Microbulbifer sp. A4B17: one gene and its partners. The protein of the gene in region 1 binds, or shares a complex with, the protein of each later gene. Links are inferred from orthologs where the notes say so. Each region holds a gene or a part of one and is shown on either strand. Other genes may lie near its edges.

What was found.
Region 2: secY (region 1) and secG share a complex: the UniProt entries of both Escherichia coli proteins name them as parts of the sec protein translocase complex. The link is inferred for Microbulbifer sp. A4B17 from one-to-one orthologs.
Region 3: the proteins of secY (region 1) and secA are in contact, whole or in part, in a crystal structure (PDB 3DIN), measured with the Thermotoga maritima proteins. The link is inferred for Microbulbifer sp. A4B17 from one-to-one orthologs. Residues at the interface, in WP_004081795.1 of Thermotoga maritima: Glu108, Gly109, Glu110, Glu111, Ala236, Glu237, Arg238, Arg239, Ile240, Thr241, Ile242, Gln243, Tyr244, Ala245, Arg246, Arg247, Val248, Thr249, Gly250, Arg251, Arg252, Val253, Tyr254, Gly256, Ala257, Ser258, Thr259, Tyr260, Leu261, Pro262; in WP_004082002.1 of Thermotoga maritima: Glu261, Ala262, Arg263, Lys300, Ala301, Arg302, Thr303, Ile304, Ile305, Leu323, Tyr324, Asp325, Pro326, Val329, Ser330, Tyr333, Ile336, Lys340, Phe345, Val349, Glu363, Phe364, Tyr374, Ser375, Gly376, Gly377, Glu393, Ile395, Thr482, Ser483.

What each region holds. Positions count from the first base shown.
Region 1 is NZ_CP029064.1:612,961-619,664, forward strand. The notes cover bases 3,171-6,055. They hold secY (preprotein translocase subunit SecY), read left to right. Parts: upstream 3,171-3,882; coding sequence 3,883-5,229; downstream 5,230-6,055. Other genes in these bases: rpsE (30S ribosomal protein S5), read left to right, coding at 3,171-3,211; rpmD (50S ribosomal protein L30), read left to right, coding at 3,250-3,435; rplO (50S ribosomal protein L15), read left to right, coding at 3,437-3,871; rpmJ (50S ribosomal protein L36), read left to right, coding at 5,271-5,387; rpsM (30S ribosomal protein S13), read left to right, coding at 5,733-6,055. Also shown: rplN (50S ribosomal protein L14), read left to right, coding at 1-133; rplX (50S ribosomal protein L24), read left to right, coding at 154-465; rplE (50S ribosomal protein L5), read left to right, coding at 497-1,036; rpsN (30S ribosomal protein S14), read left to right, coding at 1,046-1,351; rpsH (30S ribosomal protein S8), read left to right, coding at 1,392-1,784; rplF (50S ribosomal protein L6), read left to right, coding at 1,797-2,330; rplR (50S ribosomal protein L18), read left to right, coding at 2,344-2,694; more of rpsE, read left to right, coding at 2,705-3,170; more of rpsM, read left to right, coding at 6,056-6,089; rpsK (30S ribosomal protein S11), read left to right, coding at 6,177-6,566; rpsD (30S ribosomal protein S4), read left to right, coding at 6,582-6,704. UniProt on the Escherichia coli protein: The central subunit of the protein translocation channel SecYEG. Consists of two halves formed by TMs 1-5 and 6-10.
Region 2 is NZ_CP029064.1:4,119,757-4,126,441, reverse strand. What follows is about bases 1,654-4,519. They hold secG (preprotein translocase subunit SecG), read left to right. Parts: upstream 1,654-2,802; coding sequence 2,803-3,237; downstream 3,238-4,519. Other genes in these bases: BTJ40_RS18170 (hypothetical protein), read left to right, coding at 3,605-4,519; tpiA (triose-phosphate isomerase), read left to right, coding at 1,998-2,732; glmM (phosphoglucosamine mutase), read left to right, coding at 1,654-1,878. Outside these bases: folP (dihydropteroate synthase), read left to right, coding at 1-431; more of glmM, read left to right, coding at 526-1,653; more of BTJ40_RS18170, read left to right, coding at 4,520-4,582; BTJ40_RS18155 (AHH domain-containing protein), read left to right, coding at 5,960-6,256; BTJ40_RS18150 (hypothetical protein), read left to right, coding at 6,253-6,685. UniProt on the Escherichia coli protein: Subunit of the protein translocation channel SecYEG. Overexpression of some hybrid proteins has been thought to jam the protein secretion apparatus resulting in cell death; while this may be true it also results in FtsH-mediated degradation of SecY.
Region 3 is NZ_CP029064.1:3,835,143-3,842,305, reverse strand. Bases 2,448-5,791 are described here. They hold secA (preprotein translocase subunit SecA), read left to right. Parts: upstream 2,448-2,840; coding sequence 2,841-5,591; downstream 5,592-5,791. Other genes in these bases: BTJ40_RS16875 (M23 family metallopeptidase), read left to right, coding at 2,448-2,677. In the rest of the region: cell division protein FtsZ, read left to right, coding at 1-276; lpxC (UDP-3-O-acyl-N-acetylglucosamine deacetylase), read left to right, coding at 672-1,586; more of BTJ40_RS16875, read left to right, coding at 1,742-2,447; bifunctional glutamate N-acetyltransferase/amino-acid acetyltransferase ArgJ, read left to right, coding at 5,822-7,024; 8-oxo-dGTP diphosphatase MutT, read left to right, coding at 7,034-7,163. UniProt on the Escherichia coli protein: Required for protein export, interacts with the SecYEG preprotein conducting channel.

The DNA of each region.
Region 1 (6,704 bases):
TGACGATAACGCAGCGGTGCTGCTGAACCAGCAACTGGCGCCGGTTGGCACCCGTATTTTTGGTCCGGTAACTCGCGAATTGCGCGGTGAGAAGTTCATGAAGATCATCTCCCTCGCTCCCGAAGTTATCTAGGCCTCGAGCGGAGAAGAGTTATGCGCAAGATCAAGCGTGACGACGAAGTGATCGTTATCGCCGGTCGTGACAAGGGCAAACGTGGTTCAGTACGTAAAGTACTGAACGACGGCCGTCTGATTGTCTCCGGCATACAGATGATCAAAAAGCACCAAAAGCCAAACCCACAGATGGGTATTGCAGGTGGCATCGTTGAGAAAGAAGCTGCTATCCAAGCTTCCAACGTAGCCATCTTCAACCCTAACACCCAGAAGGCTGACCGGGTGGGCTTTAAAGTACTGGAAGACGGCACTAAGATTCGCGTCTTCAAATCCAGCGGCGAAGCCATCTAAGGCTCTTGACGCAAAAGCAGGTTGGTAGATCATGGCAAAGCTTAAAGAGCTCTACACTAAGGACCTCGTGGCCAAGCTAAAAGAAGAGCTTGGTCTCGAGAATGTGATGGCAGTGCCGCGCATCACCAAGATCACCATCAACATGGGTGTTGGTGAAGCGATTGGTGATAAGAAGGTGCTGGAGCACGCTGTCAACGATATGACAGCAATTACTGGTCAAAAGCCCATCGTTACTAAAGCGCGCAAATCTATTGCGGGCTTTAAGATTCGTGACGGTTGGCCGATCGGCTGCAAGGTAACTCTGCGCGGTGAGCGCATGTATGAGTTCCTGGAGCGTTTGGTTGACATCGCGATTCCGCGTATCCGCGACTTCCGTGGCATTAGCCCGAAGCAGTTCGACGGCCGCGGTAACTTCTCTATGGGCGTGACTGAGCAAATCATCTTCCCGGAAATTGACTACGACAAAGTAGACAAGCTCCGCGGTCTGGATATTTGTATTACCACTACAGCTGCAAACGACGATCAAGGTCGTGCGCTGCTGAAAGCGTTCAACTTCCCTTTCAAGGGTTAAGAGGATTCCATGGCGAAGAAATCCATGATTGCGCGCGAAAACAAGCGCGCTCGAACCGCAGCTAAGTACGCCGAGAAGCGTCAAGAGCTGAAGGCGATCATCGCCAGTTCCACTGCTTCCGAAGAGGAGCAGTGGGAGGCTCAACTCAAGCTGCAGAAAATGCCGCGCGATGCAAGCCCGGTACGTCAGCAACGCCGCTGTCGTATTACTGGTCGCCCCCACGCTGTATACCGCAAGTTCGGCCTGTGCCGTAACAAGCTTCGTGAAGCTGCGATGCGTGGTGATGTTCCTGGCCTCGTGAAGTCCAGCTGGTAATTACCAGCTGGTTTAAGGCAGATTTGAGGAGTCTCATAAGATGAGTATGCAAGATCCGTTGGCAGATATGCTGACTCGCATCCGCAATGCCCTGGCGCGCGGAAAAGCGGAAGTCACCCTGCCATCATCCAAACTGAAAGTAGCTGTGGCCAATGTCCTGAAAGACGAAGGTTACGTTACTGATTTAAACGTAAGCGAAGGCGCTAAGCCGGAACTGACCATTGCTCTGAAATATTTCCAGGGCAAGCCGGTTATTGCCGAGCTGAATCGCGTTTCCCGTCCGGGCCTGCGCGCTTACACTGGTAAAAAAGCTCTGCCTACCGTACGTGGTGGCCTGGGTATCGCGATCGTTTCCACCTCTAATGGTGTGATGACTGACCGCGCTGCACGTCAGGCTGGTATCGGTGGCGAAGTGCTTTGCACCGTATTCTAAGCGGGGGTTGCAATGTCTCGAGTAGCAAATAGTCCGGTAGTTATCCCCGCAGGTGTAACCGTAGACCTGAAAGGTCAGAACATCGCTGTTAAAGGCGGTAGCGGTAACCTTGATATGGTTATTCACGGTGACGTAGAAGTGAGTGAGGCTGAAAGCCAGCTGACTTTTGCCGCGCGCAATAACTCCAAGCAGGCCAGAGCTCTGGCGGGTACTACCCGTGCTTTGGTCAATAACATGGTGATAGGCGTAAGCAAGGGCTTCGAGAAGAAGCTGCAGTTGCTGGGTGTTGGTTATCGTGCGAAAGCAGCCGGTAAAGCGGTTAACCTGACCCTGGGCTTCTCCCATCCGATCGATTATCAGTTGCCGGAAGGTGTGACTGCGGAAACTCCATCCCAGACTGAAATCGTACTGAAGAGCAGCAATAAACAGCTGCTGGGCCAAGTGGCCGCTGAGATCCGTGCGTTCCGTCCGCCGGAGCCCTACAAAGGTAAGGGTGTCCGTTATGCCGACGAGCGCGTGTATCGCAAAGAGGCCAAGAAGAAGTAAGTAGGGCATAGATATGAACGTTAAGAAAGCATCTCGCTTGCGTCGTGCACGTCGTGCCCGCGCCAAGATCCGTGAGCTGGGCGCCGTTCGCCTCACCGTGAACCGCACCCCGCGCCACATTTACGCACAGATCCTGTCTGCCGAAGGCAATGCGGTATTGGCTTCCGCCTCTACCCTGGACAAGGACCTGCGCTCAGGTAAAACCGGCAACGCTGACGCCGCTGCCGCAGTTGGCAAATTGATCGCTGAGCGCGCAAAAGCCGCTGGCGTTGAACAAGTTGCCTTCGATCGTAGCGGCTTCCGATACCATGGCCGTGTTAAGGCCCTGGCTGACGCTGCCCGCGAAGCCGGTCTGAAATTCTAAGGGTTGAGTTATGGCTAGAGAGAAAGACAAAAGCAACGACGAAGGCCTGCAGGAGAAGCTGGTCCAGGTCAATCGCGTTGCCAAGACTGTTAAAGGTGGTCGTATCTTCGCCTTTACCGCACTGACCGTAGTTGGTGATGGCAATGGCCGTGTCGGCTTTGGTCGCGGCAAGGCGCGTGAAGTGCCTGTAGCGATTCAAAAGGCGATGGAAGCTGCACGCCGCAACATGATCCAGGTAGATCTGAATGGTGACACCATCCAGTACGCTACCAATGGTCGCCATGGCGGTTCCAAGATTTACATGCAGCCCGCCTCCCAGGGTACCGGTGTAATTGCCGGCGGTGCTATGCGCTCCGTTCTGGAAATGGCTGGTGTACACAACGTATTGGCTAAGTGTTACGGCTCCACCAACCCGGTGAACGTAGTACGTGCAACTTTCAAAGCTCTGGAGCAAATGCAGAGCCCGGAAGATGTGGCTGCCAAGCGCGGTAAATCTGTCGAAGAGATTCTGGGCTAATCACAGCTCGGATTTAAGGTTATTGGTGGGTTAAGACCATGGCTAAAAAGACCATTAAAGTGACCCAGACCAAAAGCATCAACGGACGCCTGAAAAGCCATCAGGCGTGCGTTGCGGGTCTGGGCCTGCGCCGCATCGGCCACACAGTGGAAGTGGAAGATACTCCTTCCGTGCGCGGCATGATCAATAAAGTTAACTACCTGGTTAAGGTTGAAGGGGAATAACATGCGTTTGAACGACTTGTCTCCTGCACCGGGCCACAAGCACAGCGCCAAGCGCGTTGGTCGCGGTATTGGTAGCGGATTGGGTAAGACCGGTGGCCGCGGCCACAAAGGTCAGAAAGCGCGTTCCGGCGGCAGCGTTCGTCCGGGCTTCGAAGGCGGTCAGATGCCTTTGCAGAAGCGTCTTCCTAAGTACGGTTTCACTGCTCGTGTTTCTCGCTTTACCGCAGAAGTACGTCTGGCTGAGCTGGCGAAGGTAGAAAATGACGTAATCGATTTGGCAGCGCTTAAGAATGCCGATATTATCGGCAGCCATATTAAACGCGCCAAAGTGTTCCTCTCAGGTGAGCTGACCAAAGCTGTTACCGTTAAGGGTCTGGGAGTTACCAAAGGTGCAAAGGCAGCGATTGAAGCTGCTGGCGGTAAAATAGAAGACTAATCGAGGCGCCAATGGCACGACCAGGATCCGGTGGAAATCCCCTGGGCAACAGCAAGGGATTGGGCGAGCTTTGGGCTCGCCTTCGTTTTCTGTTTCTAGCGATTCTTGTTTATCGACTGGGGACACATATTCCGGTGCCCGGCATTGATCCGGAAAAGCTGTCAAACCTGTTTAACCAGAACCAGGGAACCATCCTTGGCCTGTTTAACATGTTCTCAGGCGGCGCCCTGGAAAGGATGAGTATTCTGGCGCTGGGCATCATGCCCTACATCTCCGCGTCCATCATCATGCAGTTGATGAGCGCGGTGACTCCCTCTCTGGAAGCGTTGAAGAAGGAAGGGGAGGCCGGTAGGCGTAAGATTAACCAGTACACCCGCTATCTGACGGTAATACTGGCCCTGATTCAGGGTATCGGTATGACTTTCGGTCTGGCTGGGCAGAACCTGGCTTACTCATCTGAGCCCGCGTTTGGTTTTTACTTTGTGGCGGTAACGTCACTGGTGACTGGTGCTGTATTTATGATGTGGCTCGGTGAGCAGATCACTGAGCGCGGTGTTGGCAACGGCATTTCCATGCTGATTTTTGCCGGAATCGTCGCCGGTCTGCCCGGTGCCATCGGCCAGGCATTTGAACAGGCGAGACAGGGTGAGCTGCACATTCTCATGCTGTTGATAATTGGTGTTATCGCTCTTGCCGTAGTGTTCTTTGTGGTTGTTATGGAGCGCGGCCAGCGTCGCATCACAATCAACCACGCCAGACGCCAAGCGGGACGTTACTCTGCAGCTCCGGCTGCACAGGCGAGCCACTTGCCGCTGAAGGTGAATATGGCTGGTGTAATCCCGGTGATCTTTGCCAGCAGCATCCTGTTGTTCCCGGCCACACTGGCTCAGTGGTTTGGCCAGGGCGGGGAGGGTCTCGGTGCAGAGATTCTGCAGTGGATGGCGTTGCAGCTTGGACCAGGGCAACCGCTGAACATTATTCTGTTCGCACTGTTGATTGGTTTCTTCTGTTTCTTCTACACGGCGTTGATGTTCAACCCGAATGAAGTTGCAGATAACCTGAAAAAGTCCGGTGCTTATGTGCCAGGTATTCGCCCTGGAGAGCAGACGGCCCGCTATATCGATAGCGTGCTGACTCGCCTCACCCTGGTGGGTGCTGTGTATATCGCACTGGTATCCCTGCTGCCGCAGTTCCTGGTAGTTGGGTTTAACGTTCCCTTCTATCTGGGGGGTACCTCACTGCTGATCGTTGTAGTAGTAGTGATGGACTTTATGGCACAGGTACAATCGCATCTGCTGTCACACCAGTACGAAGGCTTGATGAAAAAAGCGAACCTGCAAAGCTACGGTCGTCGCTAGCGCGTCACCTGCTCGCAGTTTGATTGAATTGAGGTAAGGTCATGAAAGTACGTGCTTCTGTAAAAAAGATCTGCCGTAACTGCAAAATCGTACGTCGCAAAGGCGTTCTGCGGGTAATCTGCAGCGCTGAGCCACGTCACAAGCAGCGTCAAGGCTAAGAAGGGGCCAGCCCCTTGCGGAGAGCGCCCACCGGGCGCCTCTGTAAAAGCTGGAAGAATTCGCTATCCGATACAGCCCCGTATCGGATAGCAGTACCCCGGAAAGTTTTTTTGGGGTGGGAAGTTAGCAAAAGCAAACTTCCAACTGGGGGCGTTGACTGTCGTCTTCATCCGCTTCGGGGGACCGATGCGGACGTTGGCTATTGCAAATTAGTGTCTGAAAAGCTATTCTTGCGCGCCTTTTTGGTGGCGCCGCCGGTTTTTTAGTCGCTGTCAGCGCCGAAATCAAAGTAGAGTCACATACTTAATATAAAGCAGTGACTCCAATACGTGGAGTACGCCTCTATGGCACGTATTGCTGGTGTCAATGTACCAGACCACAAGCACGCCGTAATCTCCCTGACCCACATTTATGGGGTTGGTCGCACTACGGCTAAGTCTATTTTGGCAGCGGTTGGTATCGCTGAATCCACCAAAATCCGCGAACTGTCTGAAGAGCAGATCGAAACCATCCGTGGTGAAGTTGCAAAACTGACCGTGGAAGGCGACCTGCGCCGTGAAGTATCCATGAACATCAAGCGTTTGATGGACCTGGGTTGTTATCGCGGTCTGCGTCACCGTCGCAGCTTGCCGCTGCGTGGTCAGCGCACCAAGACCAATGCTCGCACCCGTAAGGGTCCGCGCAAGCCGATTCGCAAGTAAGCCTTAATTAAGGCGCGAAATCGCGGTTCAAGATGCCCCGTCCGGTTTATCGCCGAGGGGATTTGATACAGGATTTAGGATACTGGTATGGCTAAGCCAAAAACTACTGTTCGCAAAAAGGTCAAAAAGACCGTTGTCGACGGTATTGCCCACATCCACGCATCGTTCAACAACACGATCGTGACGATCACTGATCGCCAGGGTAATACCCTCAGCTGGGCCACCGCAGGTGGATCCGGCTTCCGTGGCTCACGTAAGAGCACCCCGTTTGCAGCCCAGGTTGCCGCCGAGCGCGCAGGTACTGCAGCTCAGGAGTACGGCCTGAAAAACCTTGATGTAGAAGTAAAGGGCCCTGGCCCCGGTCGCGAATCTGCTGTTCGTGCACTGAACAACTGCGGCTACAAGATCACCAACATCACCGACGTGACGCCAATCCCGCATAACGGATGTCGTCCACCTAAAAAGCGTCGCGTGTAAGAGGGGGCTGACGAAATGGCACGTTATATTGGACCAAAATGTAAACTGTCCCGTCGTGAAGGGACTGACCTGCAGCTGAAGAGTGGTGTTCGTCCACACGACTCCAAGTGTCGCGCAGAATCCAAGCCTGGCCAGCAC
Region 2 (6,685 bases), 3.5 Mb from region 1 along the record:
TGGCGATCTGCCTGATGCATATGCAGGGTCAGCCCGGCACTATGCAGGATGATCCGTCTTACACTGATGTTGTAGAGGATGTCGCCAGGTATCTGCAGAAACGGGTCGATCTCTGTATCGATCTGGGGGTGACACGGGACCGGCTTATTCTCGACCCGGGTTTTGGCTTTGGCAAAACCGATGAGCACAATTTGGCGTTGTTGCGTAATTTGTCGCAGCTGGCGCCGGCGGATATGCCCATACTGGCAGGCTTGTCGCGCAAGTCGATGATCGGCCGCCTGCTCGATCGAGATGTAGATGGCCGCCTCCCCGGTAGCCTGGCCCTGGCCATGTTAGCTACGCAAAAGGGTGCAAGAATTTTACGTGTCCACGATGTTGCGGAAACCGTGGATGTGTTGCGCATGCAGCAATTGGTTTGCAGCGAAATTTGATGAGTGATGTCTTACAGAGACCTTAAGCCGCAGGGTCCTGTTGTGGTTTTCCGACAGAACAGAAAAGCGGTGAAGTACACAATTGAGAAGCGTTATGGAAAGAAAGTATTTTGGCACTGATGGTATTCGTGGTCGCGTTGGCGAGGGAGCAATTACTCCCGATTTTATGCTGCGCCTGGGATATGCAGCGGGCAAGGTACTGGGAAGAATTTCCAAAGCTAAACACCACCGGCGTCCCCGCATCCTTATCGGTAAGGACACTCGGGTTTCCGGCTACATGTTTGAGGCAGCGCTGCAGGCGGGCCTGATTAATGCTGGCGTGGATGTCGCCCTGTTGGGGCCAATGCCGACTCCGGCGATTGCCTACCTGACCCGGACTTTCCATGCCGGTGCAGGTATTGTTATCAGCGCCTCCCATAACCCTTACCACGATAATGGCATCAAGTTTTTCAGCGCTGAAGGTTCCAAGTTACCGGATGAGGTTGAACTGGAGATTGAAGCCGCTCTCGAGTTGCCGATGGAGACCTCGGACGACCTCGGTCGCGCCTATCGTGTTGATGATGCAGCCGCGCGTTACATTGAGTTCTGTAAGGCTTCTACGCCCTGGGGTTTCTCCCTGGAGGGTCTGAAAATTGTTCTCGACTGCGCCAATGGTGCCACTTATCACGTAGCACCAATGGTATTTCGTGAGCAGGGGGCAGAAGTCAGCGTAATTGGAGCAGGTCCTGATGGACTCAATATCAATCTTGATTGCGGCTCCACTAAACCACAGCAGTTACAACGGGCCGTGGTTAAGCGCGGTGCGGACCTGGGGATAGCCTTTGATGGCGACGGGGATCGGGTGTTGTTCGTCGATGCCAATGGGGAATTGGTTGATGGCGATCAGCTGCTGTATATCATCGCCATGCACCAGCATAAATTCCTGGGAGGCTGCAGTGGTGTTGTCGGCACCTTGATGAGCAACTACGGTTTTGAGCTCGCCTTGCGCGAAAGCAAAATCCCGTTTGAGAGAGCTAAAGTGGGCGACCGACATGTGCTTGAGAAAATGTCAGTCAATCAGTGGAAGCTGGGAGGCGAGTCGTCAGGCCATATTATCTGTGCCGATGCTTCTACCACCGGCGACGGTATTATTGCCGCACTGCAGGTACTGCGTGGCCTGTGTGAGTTTGATGAGCCCTTGCATCAGCTTAAGTCCCGTATGACAATGTTCCCCCAGCACATGATTAATGTGCAACTGGCTCATCGCGATGGTGTTCTCGATCACACAGACGTTAAGGCCATTGTTGTCGATGCGGAACGCCAGCTGGCGGACAGCGGACGTGTGCTGCTGCGGCCATCGGGCACAGAGCCTCTGATCCGGGTAATGGTTGAAGGTCGCGACAGCGCCCTGGTGGAACAGCTGGCCAAAGATATTTCCTCCGTGGTGGAGCGAATAGGAAATAACTGATCTGCTGCGATTTAACCCGTAGTAAATCGGTCCTCTGGGGACGCAGAAGAAACTCGTATAATTTTGGTTGTATGTTGGCGTCAATGTCGCTAAGATTTGCGCCCCTTGAAGGAGCACACATGCGAACACCGCTAGTAGCAGCAAACTGGAAAATGAACGGCAGCCGCGAGTTTGCCGAACGTTTTTTCACCGAACTCAACCTCGAAGGTGTGAAGTCCGGTGTTGTTGTTTGCCCATCTTTTCCATATCTCGGCCTAGTGGCTGATGCAGCGGAAAAGAGCGGATGTTTTAGCCTGGGTGCCCAGGACCTTAGCCAGGAGCCCAAAGGGGCATTTACTGGTGAGGTTTCCGCTAGCATGTTGCTGGATTGGAATACCCGTTACGTTATTGTTGGGCATTCTGAGCGCCGTAGTCTCTACGGAGAAACCAGTGAGTTAGTGGCGAAAAAATTTGTTGCGGCCCAGAAGGCGGGACTGAATCCAATACTTTGCGTCGGGGAAACCCTTGAAGAACGCGAACAGGAGCGCACTCTCGAAGTGGTTGCTGAACAACTTAAAGCGGTTGCCGATATCATTGATTCGGCTGGCTGGAAGCAGTCCGTGATTGCCTATGAGCCGGTATGGGCCATTGGCACCGGAAAAACTGCTAGCCCTGATGAAGCCCAAGCTGTACATGCGTCTATTCGCTCGCAGTTGGGCGATTTGGGCGCTGAAGTACAGATTTTATATGGCGGTAGTGTAAAATCCGCAAATGCCAGGGAGCTTTTTGCCCAGGCAGATATTGATGGCGCCCTGGTGGGTGGAGCTTCGCTGGATGCCGGCGAGTTTGCTGAGATTTGTCGCGCTGCTGTTTGATTTAACAGCACGCGGGTTAGCGAATACTGAATAACGGGTTGTTTAGACCCCCGTAGAGAGTTTCCAGAAAATGGAAAAATTGGTATTAGTTGTACACGTTTTGACTGCGCTGAGCATTATCGGCCTGATTTTGCTGCAACAGGGTAAGGGTGCTGAAGCTGGTGCATCTTTTGGCGCGGGCGCGTCCCAGACAGTTTTTGGTAGCCAAGGTAGCGGAAATTTCTTTTCCCGCTTGACAGCAATTTTTGCGACGGTATTCTTCGTCACCAGTTTCGGCCTGGCCATCCTGGCAAGACAAAGTGCAGAAACTAATGTTGATGCGGACCTTCCGCAAATTCCAGCGGCGGTGGAGCAGATTGGCCCAGTCGATGAACTGCCGGCTATCGATAGCGATATCCCGCAGCTCGAAACAGATTTGGAAACTGGCGATATCCCACAGATTCCTACAGACAGTACCGGTTCAGAAGAACCCGCTGCTGGCCAGGAGAATGAGGAACAGCAGTAAAAGATTTTTGCCCAGGTGGTGGAATTGGTAGACACGCTATCTTGAGGGGGTAGTGAGCTATGCTCGTGCGGGTTCAAGTCCCGCCCTGGGCACCACACATGAAACTGAGAGAAAACCTCAGTTAAATCAAAGAGTTAAAAGGAGGCTTCGGCCTCCTTTTTTTATGTCTGGTACTCCGCTGGCACACAATTGGTACACACTCATGCACCTGTTGAAGCGGCCGGATAGCCCCCACCTTTACTTCAATCTACGCCTCCCTAAATCATCGCGGTTCTTGCGCTTCTCCTTACATACAGTTGACAGAGATAAGGCTTCTAAGAGAGCGTTATACCTAGCAAGGAAGGTCAAGCAATGGCACTGGTTGGGTATGGACTACGAACAGATAAAACGTAACGCCTATGAGCAGGCAATAAAATTTCGTGATGATTGGCTGGATGAGTTCTTTAGTGAAGGGGGATACGCTCTATATAGCTATGATGCAAAGCAGCTTTTAGCGGAGCATTTAGGGGAGAGTGTTGAGAGTGGTCCTCAGGTTGAATTGGATTTAGAGGAGACCGAGGAAGAGCTTCTTAGTAGAGGTGTAAGACCTGAAAGAAAGGCTACAACACTTCGGGCACGGATAGGGAAGTTACAGAGACAGTTATTGAGGGCTCAACAACGCCTTGTTTCTGGTTTGTCTACTCCCGATGAAGTTGAAGATGATTTAGTGGATTTACTCGGAGCCCAATTAACAATAGAAGCCCTTGAGCAACATAGGCGGCCTGAACGCGTTACCGAGTTGTTAAACACTACTAGCCAAGCAGCTTCGGCTGCCATAGCTGTTGATAAAGTAAGTAGTCCCTCTCCGAAATTCTCAGAGCTGTATCAAGGTTGTGTGGATAACAAGAAGGCCGAGACCATAGCGAACCCACTAGGGCAAGGAACCTATGATGCACTTCGTCTGGCCGCAGAGGATTTCTTGTGGGTATTTGGGGATATTTCTTTAAATGCTTTCAAGGTAAAGGATGCAATGCATTTTAGGGATGTGCTGCTGATAGGCCCAAGTAACAGAAAGAAATATCCCGATCTTACACCTGAGGCAGTTTTATCTGGTGATGCAGAGTTTGGTAAGAGGATGTCTGCTACCACGGTTGGGGAGCGCCTGCTCTATGTCTCTCAAATTTTTGAGTATGGGGTAAGGTTTGAGTACATCAGTAAGAATCCCTTTAAAGGCATTACGGTACAAAGGGATACTCCAAAGATGCCAGCTTACTCGCAGGAAGATTTGGAGCGTATCTTCAAGTCACCGCTATTTGTTTCTGGTAGTTCATACTGGAAGCGGTCTGCACGGCAGTCGCATTTTTGAGCGTTGATGATAGCGCTATTTACTGGTGCAAGATGTGGTGAGATAGCACAGCTTAGAGCCGAGGATGTAAGGGAGCAGGATGGTATTACTTACTTCAGCATCAATGATGAGGAGGGAAAGGCGGTTAAGTCTAAGGCTGCTATAAGGAAAGTCTGTTGTGGTCAACTCCAACCGGACACTTCTTTAAGCACATTTCTCAAATTCGATCGGGGCTAGGTCTCCCAGTGTTGTATGTATTCTGCGTGAGTTGTAATAAGCAATATAGGCCCTTACATCTGCTACCGCATCCTCCCTTGTCGGATAGAGGTTTCCCGTTAACCACTCCCGCTTCAAGCTACTGAAGAAACGTTCAGTCGGTGCGTTGTCCCAACAATTTCCCTTACGGCTCATTGAACACACCATCCCCTGCTGACTCAATAACGTTTGGTAGGTATGGCTGGCATACTGACTGCCACGATCAGAGTGATGCAGGAGACCTTTTGGGGGCGTACGCAAATTGACAGCCATCATCAACGCACGAGTTACCAGGGCCGTTTCCATCTTTCGATCTAGATGCCAACCAACAATCCTGCGAGAATAGAGATCAATCACTACCGCCAAGTACAACCAGCCCTGCGAAGTCCAAATATATGTAATATCAGTCGTCCAGACTTGGTTTTTAGCACTCGGTGAGAACTCCCTATTAAGAAGGTTCTCTGCGACCGGCAGGTGATGTTTACTGCCAAGCCTAGCTTTTTCATGAGCTTGCGGACTCGATAGCGCCCGACTTCAAAGCCTTCTTTACGTAACAGCTTCATTAGCCGACGACTTCCGAGACTCTGTCTAGATTCTGCAAATAGGGCCTTCAAACGATGGCATAATTGCCATGTTTGAGCATCTATTGAGCTATTGCCACGGCAACACCAGTCGTAATAACTAGTCTTACTTACCTGCATTACCCGGCAGAGCACCCTAACAGGAAAGCTGCCTTGCTGTTTTTCAATAAAGCTGTACTTTATTTCATTTCTTTCGCAAAGAAGGCGCTGGCCTTTTTTAGGATTTCTTTCTCCATCCGCAACTGCTTATTTTCACGTCGTAATCGCTCTAATTCTGCGCGCTCGCCTACATCCAACCTCACACCGTCTTCTTCCTGCTTCAGTTCCTTTATCCAGCGTCGCAGGTTATTGGCTGTTGTTCCTACAGCCTCTGCTGCTTTAGGAATTGAATACCCTTGCTCAGAGACTAGCGCTACGGCGTCTTTCTTAAATTCCGGCTTGAAATGCCGACGTGTACCTTTTGTTGTCATACTTCACCTCGCTTGGTAGTTTTACCATCTTAGCGAAGTGTCCGGAAGGATTAGACCACTACAAAGGGCGCTGGCAGGTTGGTAGGGTGACAATGGCCCGATTAAACCTGCATGCTCATGGTGTTGGTATCAATGACCCTGTAAATGGTGTTTGGTTACCACGGAAATATGAATATAAAGGGCACTGGGCTACGCCGAAAGCTCCCGCACATAAAGAAATTCACCGCTACAATTATGAAACATGGATTGTGGCAAAGTTTTCTCAGTCGGGACTTCCAGAGTTGGTATTAAGAAACCGATTGAGAGAGGTGAAAACAAGGTTGAAGCATGGCGGTTATCCTCAACAAATTACTAAAGCAAAAGACTGCGAGTGGGATGGCTCACCATGAAGGTTTATCAGCTCAAATATTCTCCAAAGCGATTTAAAGCATTTCAACTGGATATTTTATCATTGGCCGAGCAACTCGGAGATGAAGGTTTGTTGCCACTCTTGATGGAATTCCCCTTGACTAATGAGCCGCTTCTTCAGCACTGGGGGAGGGTGTCAGACAAATTTACTCCTTTGTCTTCAACTAGCGTGGAGATATCAGATATATCTTTGTGGGGTCACACAAGCCTGATATTGAATGAAAAAGCTTATAAGTCACTGAATGAATATCTGAAAGGTGAAGGGGAGTTTTTACCAGTCATAGCTGATGGGGAAGAAATGCAGATATTCAACTGTCTATCATTCGGAAAAGAAGATGCCAGTCAATGCCTCAAAAAATACTTAGATGGTTATGAGGATGGACTGGAAACCCTTGTTTTTGATGAGGCTG
Region 3 (7,163 bases), 3.2 Mb from region 1 along the record:
GGAGAGGGTACCCCGGCAGCGCGCCCGGCCAAGGTGGTGGATAACACCCGCCGCCCGGAACCCCGCGAGCCAGTTCGGGAAACCCGTGAAGCTCGCGATAGCCACAGCGCTCACGCTGGCCACAGCTCTGCAGGATTGGCAAGCCGCGAGGCTATTGATCCGCGTCCCCGTGCTGAAGCGGAGCGTCCCAAGCGCCCAGCTTCTACTCTGAACCCCGCTGATGCGGATATGGAGTACCTGGATATTCCCGCCTTCCTGCGCCGTCAGGCAGACTAGGGAAAGGGTACCGCAGAGGCAAGAACACCGCTCATGTCTGCCCGGCTCCGGCTGGGTATTGCCGCTGCGGTGCGGCTTTTATTCGGGTCCACCTTGTCGAATGGGTGGGCCCTTGCTTCGTTTGTGTGAATTTTAATCAGAACTGGCGGGTCGCAATAACTATCTAAAATAATTAACAATTATTAACAGCGCTTGTGAAGCTTACGATCTTAAAATGCTGTCATAGCGACATGCGTTGGCGCTGCAATCTTTGCTTGATCTATCCTCTATAGGTAGGTGGTGCACAGTTGTAGTGACCACTCGCCCAGAATTGGTATTGGCGTCGCAATTGTGCTAGTATCGATGGCTTGCTGCGCCTCAGGGGCGTGGTCCACCGACGGGGAAAAGATAGTTTCATGATCAAACAGCGCACGCTTAAGAATGCTATTCGCGCCACTGGCGTAGGTCTGCACACTGGCAAGAAAGTTGTACTTACCCTTAAACCAGCGCCCGTAGACACCGGAATCGTGTTCCGTAGAACCGATTTAGATCCGGTTGTTGAAATCGAGGCTCGTGCGGAAAATGTCGGCGACACTCTTCTTTCGACCACCCTGGAAAAGGGTGATGTTCGCATTGCTACAGTAGAGCACTTGCTCTCGGCAATGGCGGGCCTTGGTATTGATAACGCGATTGTCGAGTTGTCAGCCCAAGAAGTGCCCATTATGGATGGCAGTGCCGGCCCATTTGTTTTCCTTATTCAGTCCGCAGGTATCCAGGAGCAAGCGGCTCCGAAAAAATTCCTGCGTATTAAAAAGCCAGTAACCGTAGAGGATGGCGATAAAGTAGCCAGCTTCCTGCCTTTTAATGGCTTTAAAGTTTCTTTCACAATCGATTTTGACCACCCGGTATTTCAGGGGCGTAACCTCAGTTCATCTGTGGACTTTTCCAGCACTTCTTTTGTGAAGGAAGTGAGTCGCGCCCGTACCTTTGGTTTTATGCACGAGATTGAATACTTGCGCTCCAAAGGCCTGGTTCAAGGTGGCTCCCTTGATAATGCAATCGTGATTGACCAGTACCGCATTTTGAATGAGGGTGGATTGCGTTATGAAGACGAATTTGTGAAGCATAAAATTTTGGATGCTATTGGCGACCTTTACCTCCTTGGCACCAGCCTCATTGGTGAGTTTAAGGCCTATAAAGCAGGCCATGCACTCAACAACAAATCCCTCCGCAACCTGATGACACAGAAGGATGCCTGGGAAATGGTCACCTTTGAAGGTGAGCAGGAAGAGGCTCCGATCTCTTATATCAAGCCTATTTTGGCAGTTTGATACTTTTGCAGGAAGCCGGCATTATAGTGCCGGCTTTTTTGTATGATTGTTTCACAGAGAAAGCCTGTAGATTTTTGGTATTCTTTTTGGTTTGGCACCTCACCTTATAGTGGGGACTAACGAAAATTAAAAATGTCGAACTCCTCACAGCCCCTATGAAAGTAATCCTGGTCAATGAGCGCGGTGCGACTCGCAGCTTTAATTTCGGCAGCTTGAGTAAAGCTCTGTTGGGCTTGTGTCTGCTGAGCCTGCCTGTGGGGGCATTTTTGCTGGGGGCCAACCTGCCGGTTACCAAAACCGATCTGTTTGATTCCCGAACTGCCAAGGCTTGGAGCCGCGCCCTGCGCAAGCAGCAGGACGAAATTGCTGAAGCCGATAGGGAGGCGCGGGAGCAGCTCGCAGCCCTCACGCTTAAACTCGCTGAGTTGCAGGCACGTTTAACTCGCCTGGATGCGCTGGGTGAGCGTTTGACCTCTGTAGCCAATCTCGATGAAGGGGAATTTGAGTTTGGCAGTGCACCGGCTATCGGTGGACCGGAAGATACCGGAATTGCAGGCGCATCCGAACTGCCATATCAGCCACCCGAATTCCTAGATGTTATTGGAGATCTCTCTCACCAGATTGAAGATCGCCAGATGCAGTTGAATACGCTCGAATCCCTGATGGCTAACCTCAAGCTCGAGGATGAGCAATTCCTGGCAGGCCGCCCTATCAGCAAGGGGTGGATGTCCTCCCGCTATGGTTATCGTACCGACCCTTTCACCGGCCGCAGAACCTGGCATAAGGGTGTGGATTTTGCTGGCAAGATGGGCTCTGACGTTGTTTCAGTAGCTGCAGGCGTTGTTACCTGGGCCGATGAGCGTCACGGCTATGGCCAGCTGGTGGAGATCAATCACGGTAATGGCTACTCCACTCGTTACGGGCATAACAGTGAGCTGAAAGTGGGGTTGGGTGATGTAGTCAAGAGGGGCCAGGTCATTGCCCTGATGGGCTCCAGTGGCCGCTCTACCGGGCCCCATGTCCATTTCGAGATTTACAAGAATAACCGCACGGTTGATCCGGCCACCTATATCCGCCGCACAGGCAGATAAGAACTATCCTTCCTTTACGCGTAATTGTTGGCAGCTTGGCATAAGAGTTGCCAGCGCTTGCGCCTTCCTGTTTACTTGCACCCCTCGCATAAAGGAGCGTCGGTGCATTGATCTGCCCGATATTAGCGCCGACAGCGCAAATAAGATAAGTGGTTTCTAGATAATGATTGGCAAACTGATTAAATCGGTCTTTGGTTCAAAAAATGACCGCGAGCTGAAGCGCATGCGACGCGTCGTGGAAAAGATCAATGCTCTGGAAGAGGATTTTCAGAAGCTTGACGATGCAGGCCTGCGGGCTAAAACAGATGAGTTCAGGCAGCGTCTCGCTGATGGGGAAAAGCTCGATCAAATTCTGCCCGAAGCGTTTGCCGCAGTGCGCGAAGCGGGCCGCCGGACTATGGGCATGCGCCATTTCGATGTCCAGCTGATAGGCGGTATGACCTTGCATGAAGGGCGCATCGCAGAAATGCGCACCGGTGAAGGTAAAACCCTGGTTGCAACCTTGCCGGCATATCTTAATGCATTAGAAGGTAAGGGTGTTCACATTGTTACGGTGAATGATTACCTCGCTGCGCGGGATGCCAATTGGATGCGCCCGGTGTATGAATTCCTGGGTATGACTGTGGGAGTTATTGTTTCCCAGCAGCCGCCGGAAGATAAAAAAGCAGCATACGAGGCTGACATCACTTACGGCACCAATAACGAGTTTGGCTTTGATTACCTGCGTGACAACATGGTGTTGCGCAAAGAGGATCGTACACAGCGTCCTCAGAATTTCGCTATTGTGGATGAAGTAGATTCGATCCTGATCGATGAAGCCCGTACCCCGCTGATTATCTCTGGCGCTGCTGAAGATTCCTCTCACCTTTATATGGCGATGAATAAGCTGGTCCCTCAGCTGGAGCGCGCCGAAGAAGGTGGCGAGGGCCACTATACGGTTGATGAAAAAACCCGTCAGGTTGAACTTACCGAGCAGGGGCACTTATTGATCGAAGATCTGCTGTCACGCAGCGGATTAATGAAAGACGATCAATCACTTTACGCCCCTGGGAACCTGGGTTTGTTGCACCACGTGCATGCGGCTCTGCGCGCTCATGTACTTTTTAACCGCGATGTGGATTACATAGTGCAGAATGGCCAGGTGGTTTTAATTGATGAGCACACCGGCCGGACTATGCCCGGTCGTCGCCTCTCCGAGGGCCTGCATCAGGCGTTGGAAGCAAAAGAGAGTGTTCAGATCCAGAGTGAGAGCCAGACCCTCGCCTCCACAACCTTCCAGAATCTTTTCCGCTTCTACCCCAAGCTCGCCGGTATGACCGGTACTGCAGATACAGAGGCGTTTGAATTCCAGCAGATTTACGGGCTGGACGTGGTGGTAATTCCCACGAATAAAGAAATTCAGCGTGAAGATCTCAATGACCTGGTTTACCTGAGCCAGGAAGAGAAGATGGAAGCGATTATTGAGGATGTGAAGCACTGCCGTGAAAAGCAGGCTCCGATCCTTGTGGGTACTGCCTCTATTGAGACCTCGGAAGAGATGTCTCGCAATTTGCAGAAGGCCGGCATTAAGCACCAGGTCCTTAATGCCAAGTACCACGAGCGTGAAGCACAGATTATTGCCCAGGCGGGTCGTCCGGGTGCGGTGACTATCGCCACCAATATGGCCGGTCGTGGTACCGATATTGTTCTGGGCGGAAACTGGGAAGCTGAAGCGGCAGCCCTGGGGCAGGAGAAAGGCCGCGAGCTGACTGAAGCAGAATTGGCGCAGGTCAAAGAGGATTGGAAGGAGCGTCACGAGCAGGTTATTGAGGCCGGTGGTCTGCATATTATCGGTACTGAGCGTCATGAGTCCCGCCGTATTGATAACCAGTTGCGAGGCCGCGCTGGTCGCCAGGGCGACCCGGGTGTTACTCGTTTCTATCTCTCCCTGGAAGACAACCTGATGCGCATCTTCGCCTCCGACCGGGTGAAGAACTTTATGCAGATGCTGGGAATGGAGCGCGGTGAGGCGATCGAGCACCGTATGGTTTCCAACGCTATTGAAAAAGCCCAGCGCCGCGTTGAAGGGCGTAACTTCGATATTCGTAAACAGTTGCTGGAATACGATGATGTGGCCAATGACCAGCGTCAGGTGATTTACGGCCAGCGCAACGAACTGCTTGAGGCTGAGAGCATCAGTGACACCATCTCAGCTATTCGTGACGATGTGGTCGATGGCATTATCTCCAGCTCAATTCCGCCGCAGAGTGTGGAAGAGCAGTGGGATATCCCGGCCCTGGAGCAACAGCTCTCCGGAGAATTGGGTATCCAGCTTCCGGTACAGCAGTGGCTGGACGAGGACCGCACCCTGCACGAAGAGAGTCTGCGGGAAAAAATTGCTGCCGCTGCTCAGGAGGCATATACGGCAAAAGTTTCACGCATTGGTGAGTCTTCCGGTGATGCCAATTTGATGCCGACTATCGAGCGTCAAATTATGTTACAGGTATTGGATCAACTGTGGAAAGAGCACCTTTCCAGCATGGATCATTTGCGTGCGGGTATTGGCTTGCGGGCTTATGCCAACAAAAACCCCAAGCAGGAATTTAAGCGCGAGTCTTTCCACCTGTTCCAGAGCATGCTGGAGAACCTCAAGCATGAAGTAGTGCGCATCCTTGCCCACGTAGAGCCGATGACTCGTGAGCAGGCAGAAGAAATGGAGCAGCGCCGCCTGGAAGAGCAGCGCAAACAGCAGCTCGAACTGCAGCATGCCCAGGCTTCAGCACTTCCAAAGAGTGAACCCCAGGAACAGCAACCGGCGACTCCTGTACCGGAGCGCCGCGGTCCTAAAGTTGGAAGGAATGACCCCTGCCCCTGCGGCTCCGGGAAGAAATACAAGCAGTGTCACGGCAAGCTGGCTTCCTCTACTCAGAGTTAAGTTTCCACTGCCTGGATTTAGAAATACCCTGCTTAGCAGGGTATTTTTTTAATTTCGATAAGAATTATCTGCGGATATCTCGAGTTATTCCGCAGATAAGTTCATTTTTGACTTGCCTTGGTTAAGAGCGGCTTTGATAATGTCTGCCACCTATTCATTTCTGCAATTTCGCTCTAGTGAACTGCTTACAGGTTTGCAGAGTGTTGTGATAGCTCTAAGTCGTTATTCTTATGCCTGAATCACTTATACCCTCTGTTGAAGGGGTTCGTCTCGCCAGTATGCCCGCCAAGATCAAAGATTGGCAGCGCAACGACCTGTTGTTGGTTGAGCTTGCTGAAGGAACATCAGTCGCTGCAACGTTTACCCAGAATACTTTTTGCGCGGCCCCGGTTACTGTCGCCAAAGAACATATCTCCAAGGGGGGTGTGAGAGCTTTGGTAGTCAACGCCGGCAACGCCAATGCTGCCACTGGAGCCAGAGGGTTGGTGGATGCACGGGCTACATGTGAGGCCGTGGCAGATGCTTTAGAGATTTCTGCGGAACAGGTATTGCCTTTTAGTACCGGTGTGATTGGCGAGCACTTGCCAATGGATAAGTTGCTTGCTGCAATCCCAGATTCTGTAACGCAGCTTGATCCCGGTGGCTGGGAGTGGGCGGCCGAGGCCATCATGACTACAGATACCAGACCAAAAGTTGCGAGTCGCACACTGAAAGTTAATGGCGAGGAAATAACAGTGGTTGGCATAGCCAAAGGTTCCGGCATGATCCAACCGAATATGGCGACCATGCTCGCCTATGTCGCCACCGATGCAGGCGTAGCGCAACCACTACTGGAAAAAATGGTGTGTGAAGCCGTAGAGGCCTCCTTTAATCGTATAAGCGTAGATGGAGATACCTCGACGAACGATGCCTGTGTACTAATGGCAACGGGTGCGCGTGGAGAGGTGATCAGCAGCAGTGAGGATATCGGCTATCGGGAGCTACATGAGGCAATTACAGAAATACATATAGAGCTCGCCCAGGCTATTGTCCGGGATGGCGAGGGAGCGACAAAATTCGTTACCGTGCAAGTGGATGGCGCACTCAGCAGTGAAGAGGCTTTGGCTGTGGCTTTTGAAGTGGGAGACTCTCCACTGGTGAAAACTGCACTCTATGCCTCAGATCCTAACTGGGGTCGGCTGGTTATGGCGATCGGCAATGCCATCAAAGGCGAGCTGGACACTGATAAGGTGGAGATTTTCCTTGATGCTGTACAGGTGGTAAGCGCCGGTGGGCGCGCGTCTGGGTATCTAGAGCGGGCTGGAGAGCAGGTATTTTCAAAGCCTGAATTTATGATTCGTATTGAGCTGGGTCGAGGCACGAGCAGTGAGCATATCTGGACCTGTGACTTCTCTCACGAGTATGTCACCATCAACGCAGAATATCGGACTTGAGGTAGTAGGGTGAGTAAGGTTGTCCATGTTGCTGTCGGTGTAGTAACCCGAGGGGATGGCAAGATCCTGATTGCCCGCCGCCCCGACCATTTGCATATGGGAGGGCGCTGGGAATTTCCCGGTGGCAAGGTGGAAGCTG